DNA from 3 places in the Pseudomonas sp. S1_G07 genome. Region 2 is predicted to be linked to each of the others. Evidence: riboswitches for the same ligand, from Rfam matches in the RefSeq annotation. Region 2 holds a riboswitch; each other region holds the start of a gene.
The links. Region 2 has a riboswitch for cobalamin ahead of AB4O05_RS22820 (ABC transporter substrate-binding protein). Riboswitches for the same ligand answer to the same signal wherever they lie in the genome.
Positions count from the first base shown of each region.

Region 1: another riboswitch for cobalamin. It lies ahead of cobO (cob(I)yrinic acid a,c-diamide adenosyltransferase); the one in region 2 lies ahead of AB4O05_RS22820 (ABC transporter substrate-binding protein).
Region 3: another riboswitch for cobalamin. It lies ahead of cobW (cobalamin biosynthesis protein CobW); the one in region 2 lies ahead of AB4O05_RS22820 (ABC transporter substrate-binding protein).

Region 1 is NZ_CP162778.1:5,391,335-5,394,604, reverse strand. Features, by position in the region: gene AB4O05_RS24525 (PQQ-dependent sugar dehydrogenase) at 1-1,273, opposite strand, end outside; cobalamin riboswitch at 1,373-1,618, shown strand; gene cobO (cob(I)yrinic acid a,c-diamide adenosyltransferase) at 1,698-2,309, shown strand; gene AB4O05_RS24515 (cobyrinate a,c-diamide synthase) at 2,306-3,270, shown strand, end outside.
Region 2 is NZ_CP162778.1:5,016,897-5,020,166, forward strand. Features, by position in the region: gene AB4O05_RS22815 (DNA/RNA non-specific endonuclease) at 1-912, shown strand, start outside; cobalamin riboswitch at 950-1,143, shown strand; gene AB4O05_RS22820 (ABC transporter substrate-binding protein) at 1,259-2,269, shown strand; gene AB4O05_RS22825 (FecCD family ABC transporter permease) at 2,266-3,258, shown strand; gene AB4O05_RS22830 (ABC transporter ATP-binding protein) at 3,255-3,270, shown strand, end outside.
Region 3 is NZ_CP162778.1:3,646,947-3,650,216, reverse strand. Features, by position in the region: gene cobN (cobaltochelatase subunit CobN) at 1-894, opposite strand, end outside; gene cobW (cobalamin biosynthesis protein CobW) at 898-1,959, opposite strand; cobalamin riboswitch at 2,053-2,253, opposite strand; cobalamin riboswitch at 2,295-2,503, shown strand; gene AB4O05_RS16775 (CbtB domain-containing protein) at 2,601-2,789, shown strand; gene AB4O05_RS16770 (CbtA family protein) at 2,801-3,270, shown strand, end outside.

The DNA.
Region 1 (3,270 bases), 370 kb from region 2:
CATCCGCCACCAGCAAATCCCCCTGCTTGTCGATCACCACGCCCACCGGCCGGCCCATGGCGTTCTCATCCTTATCGAGGAACCCGGTCAGCACGTCCACCGGCTGCCCGTTAGGCTTGCCCCCCTCGAATGGTACGAAGATCACCTTGTAGCCACTGTGCGGCTTGCGGTTCCACGAACCGTGCTGGCCAATAAATGCGCCATTGCTGAACGGCGCTGGCAGTTTGCTGCCCTCGGCGAAGGTCAACCCGAGCGAAGCCGTATGCGGGCCTATCGCGTAGTCCGGCGCAATCGCCTTGGCCACCAGGCCCAGGTTCTGCGGGGTGACGCGCACGTCCACGTGTTGCCCGTAATAGCTGAACGGCCAGCCATAGAAGCCGCCGTCCTTGACCGAGGTGATGTAGTCCGGCACCAGGTCGCTGCCGATCTCGTCGCGCTCATTCACCGCCGTCCACAGTTTGCCACTCTGCGGTTCCCAGGCCATGCCATTGGGGTTGCGCAGGCCAGAGGCGAAAATGCGGTGTTGGCCGCTGGCGCGGTCGACCTCCCAGATCGCTGCGCGCCCCTGTTCCGCCTCCATTCCGTTTTCGCCCACGTTGCTGTTGGAGCCCACGCTCACATACAGCTTGCTGCCGTCCTTGCTGGCCACCACGTTTTTCGTCCAGTGATGGTTCAGCGGGCCGCCCGGCAAGTCGACGACCGTGGTGCCTGGGGCTTTGATCGCGGTTTCGCCCGGCTGATACGCAAAGCGCAGCAGCTTGTCCGAGTCGGCCACGTACAGGTCATTGCCGACCAGGGTCATGCCGAACGGCGAATTGAGGTTTTCCAGGAACACCGTGCGCGTTTCGGCGACGCCATCGTGGTCGGCATCGCGCAGCAGGGTAATGCGGTTCGGGCTTGGCACCCCGGCGCCGGCACGCCCCATGACCTTCTCCATAACCCAGCCGCGCACGCCCTTGGCGTCGTCGGGTTTGGGCGGTGCGTTGGTTTCCGCCACCAGCACATCGCCATTGGGCAGCACATACAGCCAGCGCGGGTGGTCGAGGCCCTCAGCGAACGCGGCCACTTGAGTGCCGGCGGCGGCCGTCGGTTTCGCGCCCTCGGGCCAGCCGATGGCCGGCGCGATGTTGACGGTGGGGATCAGCGTCTTGTTCGGCTCCGGCAGTTGGGGCGAAGGCCCGGTGCCCTCGGACACCTGCAAGGTGGAGCTTTCGCCGCAGGCCGTGAGGGTGCCGGCGAGCATGATCAGTAGGGCGAGTCTGGTTTTATGCATGGTGTTCTCCTTAATACCTGTAAGGGTAGAGGAGATCAGCCGTGCGTTGGTTCCAGTGCAAGGCCAGCTTTAATTGACGCTCCACCCCCAACCCACTAACCTTCGCGGCTTGTTCCAGGTGCTCTGTGACCTGTGGGTCGACAGAGTGAAACAGGGAAGCCGGTGAGTGAGCGCACTTATACACAGTGTCGCCGCGATTCCGGCGCTGCCCCCGCAACGGTAAATGAGTCAAAACGCTGCCTTTTGCCACTGTATCGCGTGCGATATGGGAAGGCGCAGCGTGGGCCTGTTCTCTCCAGAACGCCACTCATGAGCCCGGAGACCGGCCTGGCTCATTCAACAGCATCACGGTGGGCGATGCTTGGCTGTCTGTTTTCTCTTTTTCCTGCCCGCCGTTTTTGTCCAGCCCCAACGGAGAGCTGCCATGACCGATACCCCCGACCGCGACGAACGCCATCTGGCGCGCATGCTGCGCAAAAAAGCCGTGATCGACGAGCGCATCGCCAATTCTCCCAACGAGTGCGGTTTGCTGCTGGTGCTGACCGGCAACGGCAAAGGCAAGAGCAGCTCGGCGTTCGGCATGCTTGCCCGCGCCATGGGCCATGGCATGCAGTGTGGCGTGGTGCAGTTCATCAAAGGGCGCAACAGCACCGGCGAAGAGTTGTTCTTCCGACGCTTCCCCGAGCAGGTGCGCTTCCATGTGATGGGCGAGGGCTTCACTTGGGAAACCCAGGACCGCCAGCGCGACATTGCCGCCGCCGAGGCCGCCTGGGCCGTGTCGCGGGCATTGCTGCAAGACCCGAGCGTCGGCCTGGTGGTACTGGATGAACTGAACATCGCACTCAAGCACGGTTACCTCGACCTGGACCAGGTCCTCAGCGACCTGCAAGCCCGGCCGCCGATGCAGCACGTGGTGGTCACCGGCCGTGGGGCCAAGCCTGAACTGATCGAAATGGGCGACACCGTCACCGAAATGGGCATGCTCAAACATGCGTTCCAGGCCGGTATCAAGGCACAGAAGGGCGTCGAACTTTGAATCAGCCCCGTCATTGCCCGGCCGTATTGATCGCCGCACCGGCGTCCGGCCAGGGTAAAACCACCGTCACCGCCGCGCTGGCCCGCTTGCACCGCAACCTGGGGCGCAAGGTGCGCGTGTTCAAATGCGGCCCGGACTTTCTGGACCCGATGATTCACGAGCGCGCCAGCGGTGCGCCGGTGTATCAATTGGACATGTGGATGGTGGGTGAGCAGGAAAGTCGCCGTCTGTTGTGGGAAGCGGCGGGGGAGGCTGACCTGATCCTGATCGAGGGCGTGATGGGGCTGTTCGACGGCACCCCTTCCAGCGCCGACCTGGCACGCCACTTCGGCGTACCGGTGCTGGGCGTAATCGACGGCACCGCCATGGCCCAGACCTTTGGTGCCCTGGCCCTGGGCCTGGCGCGCTATCAGCCGGACTTGCCATTCGCCGGCGTGCTGGCCAACCGCGTCGGTACCCTGCGCCATGCGCAGCTGCTTGAAGGCAGCCTTACCGAGGGCCTGCGCTGGTATGGCGCGTTGTCCCGCGAAACCGGTATCGAATTGCCCAGTCGTCACCTGGGCCTGGTGCAAGCCAGCGAACTGAACGACCTGGACCTGCGCCTGGACGCCGCCGCCCAGGCGCTGGGCAGCAGTTGCGAAGTCGCGCTGCCGCCGCCGGTGACCTTTGTCGCGCCGCAAGTGATCGAGGCCCAGCCGTTGCTCGCCGGCGTGCGCATTGCTGTCGCCCGTGACGAGGCGTTTGCCTTCACCTATGGCGCCAGTCTCGATCTGTTGCGGGCGATGGGGGCTGAGTTGACGTTTTTTTCGCCGATTCATGACCGCCAATTGCCTGACGCCGACAGTCTCTATCTGCCGGGTGGTTACCCGGAATTGCACCATCAGGCGTTGTCGGAAAATACCGCGATGCTCGCGGCCATCCGTGCCCACCACTTGGCCGGCAAGCCGTTGCTCGCCGAGTG
Region 2 (3,270 bases):
AATATCGACCTGTCGCACCGCCCCCGGCTCGCCGATCTGCACCCGTTGGTCGCGGCCAGCCCCACACTGTTGGAAGCCCGCGCGGGCGGCCCACGGGTGACCCCGGCGCAAGCGCTGGAGGGCCGGCAGGGCTACGCAGAAGACTTCCTCAGCCGCTTCGTGGTGCCGTGGCCCACCGTGAGCGAGACGCTGGCGGATGACATGCAACCAGGGCGCCTGGACTACACGCACTTCTCGGTCACCATGTCTCGCTCCCGACGACTGGCGCTCTATGTGGGCGTCAATATCGATGGCGGCCAGCACGAGGACATTCTGCGCAGCAGCGACACCTGGGCCTACGATGGCCGCCTGCCGATCAGCGCGCAGGTGGGCGAAGAGCTCTATGCGAGCAATGGTCTGGATCGCGGCCACCTGGTGCGGCGCCAGGACCCCAACTGGGGCGACGCGGCGGCCATCGCCAACGCCGACACCTTCCACTTCACCAACTGCTCGCCACAGATGAGCGGCTTCAACCAAAAGACCTGGCTCGAACTCGAGGACTACATCCTCAACAACACCCAGCGCTGGAAAGCCCGGGCCACGGTGTTCAGCGGCCCGGTGTTCGCCGACGACGACCGTGTCTACCGGGGCGTCAAAATCCCCAAGGCGTTCTGGAAGGTGGTGGCTTACCTCAGCGACGACGGCAAGCCCAGCGCCAGTGCCTACATGATCGACCAGAGCCGCGAGCTGGGTCAGCTTGACCTGATGTTCGGCCAGCTCAGGACGTATCGGCGCAGTGTGATCCAGATCGAACAATTGACCGGCATCCGCTTCGCCAACCTGGCCGATTACGATGGTTTCAGCAACGAAGAACGCGCCACTGGCACCCGGATTGAAGCGCTGATCCAGGGGCCTGGGGACATTCGTCTGTGAACCGACGGGCCTTGGGCTACTTCGCCAGGGCCTAATCGACTACCATACCGCCGCCGGTTCCCGTAAGGGACTAACAGGGAATTCGAAGCGCCGCACGCGGCGCCAAGCGAAACTGCCCCCGCAACTGTAGGTGCCGAGCCTGCTCCCCACTGCCACTGGACGCTGTCCGGGAAGGCCGGAGCAAGGCGACGACGCATCAGTCAGGAGACCTGCCGGCCCAGCACAATCACCAACCGGCGGGGTGTCCGGGAAGGACATTCTCGCCTGCCCGATCGGCAGCGTTCGAGGGCGTATTTCCGAACCGTACCTCCCCTGTTTCACGTACGGTTCAAACGGAGATCGCCCCATGCTGCCACGCGTTACCGCCCTGATCACCGGCCTGGGTTTCTGCGCCCTGGCCCAAGCGGCGCCCACTCATTACCCGCTGACGATCGAGAACTGCGGCAGCACCCTCACCTTTCAACACGCGCCCTCGCGCAGCGTGACCATCGGCCAGGCCGCCACCGAAATGCTCTATGCCCTGGGCGTGGGCGACACCGTGGTCGGCACTTCGCTGTGGTTCAACAGCGTGCTGGCGCCGTTCAAGGCGCAGAACGATAAAATCGAGCGCCTGGCCAATAACGAACCGAGCTTCGAGGCGGTGATCGCCAAGCGCCCGCAACTGGTGGCCGCCGAGCTGGAGTGGGTGGTGGGCCCGCAAGGCGTGGTCGGCACCCGCGAACAGTTTCACGAGCTGAAGATCCCCACCTACGTGCTGCCCTCCGATTGCGAAGGCAAGGACAACCTGGTGGGCGCCGACGGTACGCGCCTGGAGCCGTTCCGCATCGAGGCGATCTACAAAAGCATCGACCAGTTGGCGCAGGTTTTCGATGTCCAGGATCGCGGCCAACAGTTGAACGATGAGCTCAAGGCGCGCCTGGCCAAGTCCATCGCTACCGCACGCAGCAAAGGCCTCAAGCACGCCAGTGCGCTGGTGTGGTTCTCCAGTTCCGAGATGGCCAGCGACCCGTACGTGGCCGGGCACAAGGGCATTCCCGAATTCATGCTGCAGACCCTCGGCCTGCACAACGTGGTGCAGTCCGATGAGGAATGGCCCGCGGTCGGCTGGGAAACCATCGCCAAGGCCAACCCCACTTTCCTGATCATCGCGCGCATGGACCGCCGTCGCTACCCGGCCGACGATCACGAAAAGAAACTTGCGTTCCTGCGCAGCGACCCGGTGACCCGTAACATGGATGCCGTGAAGAACAACCGCATCATCATCCTCGACGCCCTGGCGCTGCAGGCCAGCCTGCGCACGTTCGATGGCCTTGAACAACTGGCCGGCGCCATCGACGGCTACGACCTGTCCAAATGATCCGCACCCTACTCGCCCTCGCGCTGCTCCTGGTTGCCGTACTTGCCGGCGTGGCCATCGGTGAAACCACTATCGAGCCACACGTGGTGTTGCAGGTGCTCGCCAATAAACTCTGGGCCGCCGGCTACGTACTGGACCCCATCGACGAAGGCGTGGTGTGGAACTACCGCCTGACCCGCGCCCTGGTCGCCGCCGCCTGCGGGGCGGGGCTGGCCACCTGCGGGGTGATTTTGCAGTCGTTGCTGCGCAACCCGTTGGCCGACCCGTACCTGCTGGGCATCAGCGCCGGGGCCTCGACCGGCGCGGTATTGGTGGCGTTGCTGGGCGTGGGCGGCGGGCTGATTTCGTTGTCGGCGGGTGCCTTCGTCGGTGCCATGGCGGCGTTTGCCCTGGTGATTCTGCTCACGCGGGCCAGCGGCACCGGCCAGATCATCCTCGCGGGTATTGCCGGCTCACAGCTGTTCAATGCCCTCACCGCGTTCCTGATCACCAAATCGGCCAGCTCTGAACAGGCGCGCGGCATCCTGTTCTGGCTACTGGGTAACCTCAGCGGCGTGCGCTGGCCGTCGGTGTGGCTGGCGGTGCCAGTGGCGGTCGCGGGGCTGGCGGTGTGCCTGTGGCATCGCCGCGCGCTGGATGCGTTCACCTTCGGCAGCGACTCGGCGGCGTCCCTCGGCATCCCGGTGCGCCGCGTGCAGTTTCTGCTGGTGGGCTGCGCGGCGCTGGTGACAGCGGTGATGGTGTCGATTGTCGGCTCCATCGGCTTTGTCGGCCTGGTGATCCCCCACGCCGTGCGCCTGTTGCTCGGCACCGGGCATTCGCGCCTGTTGCCGGCCAGTGCACTGGGCGGTGCATTGTTTTTGATTGCCGCCGATGTGCTGTCGCGCACCTTGATCAAAGGCCAGGTGATCCCCGTGGGCGTGGTCACGGCGTTGGTGGGTGCACCGGTGTTCGCACTGATCCTGATTGGCCGCAGGAACGCGCGATGACGGTACTCAGTT
Region 3 (3,270 bases), 1.4 Mb from region 2:
AGGCTGGTTGTCCTGGGCGCAAATCGCCTGGATCACCGGGATATTGCGGCGAAACGGCCGCAGATGCGGGGCTTCGGGGCTGGATTGGGCAAAACCGGTGGTGTTCAGGATCACCGCCGCGCCCACCTCATCCAGCAGGTCCTCGACCACCGTCAGGCAGCCAGGCTCTTTCAAGCTGGCCACCGCCAGCGGCAACGGGTTAAGGCCCGCCGCCTGCAAGCGCTGGCAGAACACGTCGATAAACCCGGTATTGGCCGCCTGCAAGTGAGAGCGGTAGAACAACACCGCCGCCACCGGACGGTCGGCATGCCAATCCGCCTGCCAGTCATTAAGGCGGGCATTGGCTTTATGCGGGTGATAAATCGCGGTGCGCGGCAAGGTGTGCGGTTCGGCCCACGGGTAATCGCGCCCCAGGTAACCACTGGCCAGGCAGCGATAGAAATCCAGTGCATTGCCCAAGCCCCCCTGGCGCAGGAACTGCCACAGCCGGTCGCGCGCTTCTGCGCCCACCGTGCTCAGGCCGCTGAGCTCCGGGTCCGGGCGATCATCGCCCGGCACCAGGATCAACGTAACGCCACGCTCGGCCAACGCCACCAGGCGCTCGATGCCGTAGCGCCAATAGCCAATGCCGCCGTGCAGGGAAATCAGGATGACCTTGGCGTGGCGCAGCACCTCGTCCACATACAGGTCGACCGAGGCATGGTTCTGCACCTGCATCGGGTTGGCCAGACGCAGGCTGGGGTAGTCGTCGGGCAACTGCTGGGCCGCTTCGGCGAGCAGCGCCAGGCTGGAGTCGCCGCTGCACAGGATCACCAGCTCGGCGGGGGTTTGCCCAAGGTCGGCAATATTGTCGTCCGCGACGAAACCACCGGGCTGGGTCCTGAGCAGGTGCATGGGTTAAACGCTGAGCGCGGCGCGCAGTTGCGCTTCGAGGCCCGCCGCGTCCAGCGCCTGGCCGATCAGCACCAGGCGCGTGATGCGTGCTTCATCGGCTCCCCAGGCGCGGTCGAAGTGTTTGTCGAAACGCGTGCCCACGCCCTGGATCAGCAGGCGCATCGGTTTGTTCGGGATCGCGGCGAAACCTTTGACGCGCAGGATGCCGTGTTGCACCACCAACTGCGTCAGGGCGTCGAGCAGCAGCGCTTCATCGGCCTGGGGCAGGTCGATGGAAATCGAGTCAAACGCATCGTGATCGTGATCGTCTTCACCTTCATGGTGATGATCGTGATGGCTGTGGCGACCGTCGATATGCTCCTCGGAGCCGGCGCCCAGGCCGATCAGCACCTCCAACGGCAGACGACCGCTGCTGGCCTCGATGATTTTCACCGCCGGCGGCAGCTCCTCGGCAACTTCCAGGCGCACACGGGCCAGGTCTTCGGGGCTGATCAGGTCGGCTTTGTTGAGGATCACCAGGTCGGCGCTGGCCAGTTGGTCGGCGAACAACTCGTGCAACGGCGATTCGTGGTCCAGGTTGGGGTCGAGCTTGCGCTGGGCATCCACTTGATCGGGGAACGCGGCGAAGGTGCCGGCGGCCACGGCCGGGCTGTCGACTACGGTAATCACCGCGTCAACGGTGCAGGCGCTGCGGATTTCCGGCCACTGGAAGGCTTGCACCAGCGGTTTTGGCAGGGCCAGGCCGGAGGTTTCGATGAGGATATGGTCAAGGTCGCCGCGACGCGCCACCAGCTCGCGCATCACCGGAAAGAATTCTTCCTGCACGGTGCAGCACAGGCAGCCGTTGGCCAATTCGTAGACCCGGCCATTGGCTTCTTCCTCGGTGCAACCGATAGAGCACTGCTTGAGGAGATCACCGTCGATGCCCAGTTCGCCGAATTCGTTGACGATCACCGCGATGCGGCGGCCCTGGGCGTTGTCGAGCATATGCCGCAGCAACGTGGTTTTACCCGAGCCGAGAAAGCCGGTAACGATGGTGACGGGAAGTTTGGCCAGTGTTTTCATCGGATGCCCTTGGGGGCGGGCATACGGGACGATAGGCCCTGCGACAGGGCGCAGAAGCGGATTTCGTCACCGGATCACCCCGCCCGGTTGAATTGAAAAATCGCTGACGAGGCAGGTCTCCTGGCTTGGGGCGTGCGGGTCGTGAGACCGGCGCCGGCTGCGCCTTCCCGCCGGTTCAGGCAGTGGCGTGGCAGTCGGATACACCCTTTACAGTTGCGGGGGCAGCCGCGGCTTGAACCGCGTTCCCTTCTTAGCTTCGGCCTGGGCCGAAGAACCTCGAAGGTGCAAGGCTACAGGGGCGCGGTCAATTTGACTACCGTCGCTCTGCATGCTTTCCTACACGCCTTGTTTCGGGTGCCCTTCACAGGGTGAAACGGGAAACCGGTGAGCCATATGCCTGTGGCAAGTCCGGTGCTGCCCCCGCAACGGTAAGCGAGCGAAGCGTCACAGCCACTGTGCTTTTGCATGGGAAGGCGATGCTTTCCGGGCTCAGGTCAAGAGCCCCCTCGCAAGCCCGGAGACCGGCCCGAAAAATCCAGATAACAAACCCGCGGTGGGCGGGCGCTGTTCAGAACTCTGCGTGCCTGGCTCGCGGGGTTTGCATGCGCTCGTTTCGCCCAGAAACCAGAAAGGGACGCGCCATGTCGACCATCAGCAGCACCTCGCCCTCCGCCAGCAGCACCGCCACCCTCAGCCAACGCCTGACCGCCGCCATCGGTGCGTCGATCCTCGGCGCGTGCCTGGTGTATTTCGCCGGTTTCTCGCACATCGAGGCGGTGCACAATGCCGCCCACGATACCCGCCACAGCGCCGCGTTCCCGTGCCACTGAGGCCTGCCGAGATGATCAAGCGCATTGCCCAAACCGCAGGGTTCAGCGGCTTGCTGGCCGCTCTGCTGCTGACTTTGCTGCAAAGCTTCTGGGTGGCCCCGCTGATTCTGCACGCGGAAACCTTTGAACACGCCCCGGCCGCCGCCGAAGTAGCCCATGAACACAGTGCCGGCGCTGCCGCGCACAGCCACGACGCCGAAGCCTGGGAGCCGGAAGACGGTTGGCAGCGCGTGCTGTCCACCACCGGCGGCAACCTGGTGGTGGCGGTGGGTTTTGCGCTGATGCTGGCCGGCCTCTACACCCTGCGCGCGCCCACCCGCACCGCCCAGGGCCTGCTGTGGGGCCTGGCCGGTTACGCAACCTTTGTGCTCGCCCCCACCCTGGGCCTGCCACCCGAGCTGCCGGGCACTGCCGCCGCCGACTTGGCGCAACGGCAGATCTGGTGGATCGGCACCGCCGCGTCCACCGCTGCCGGTATCGC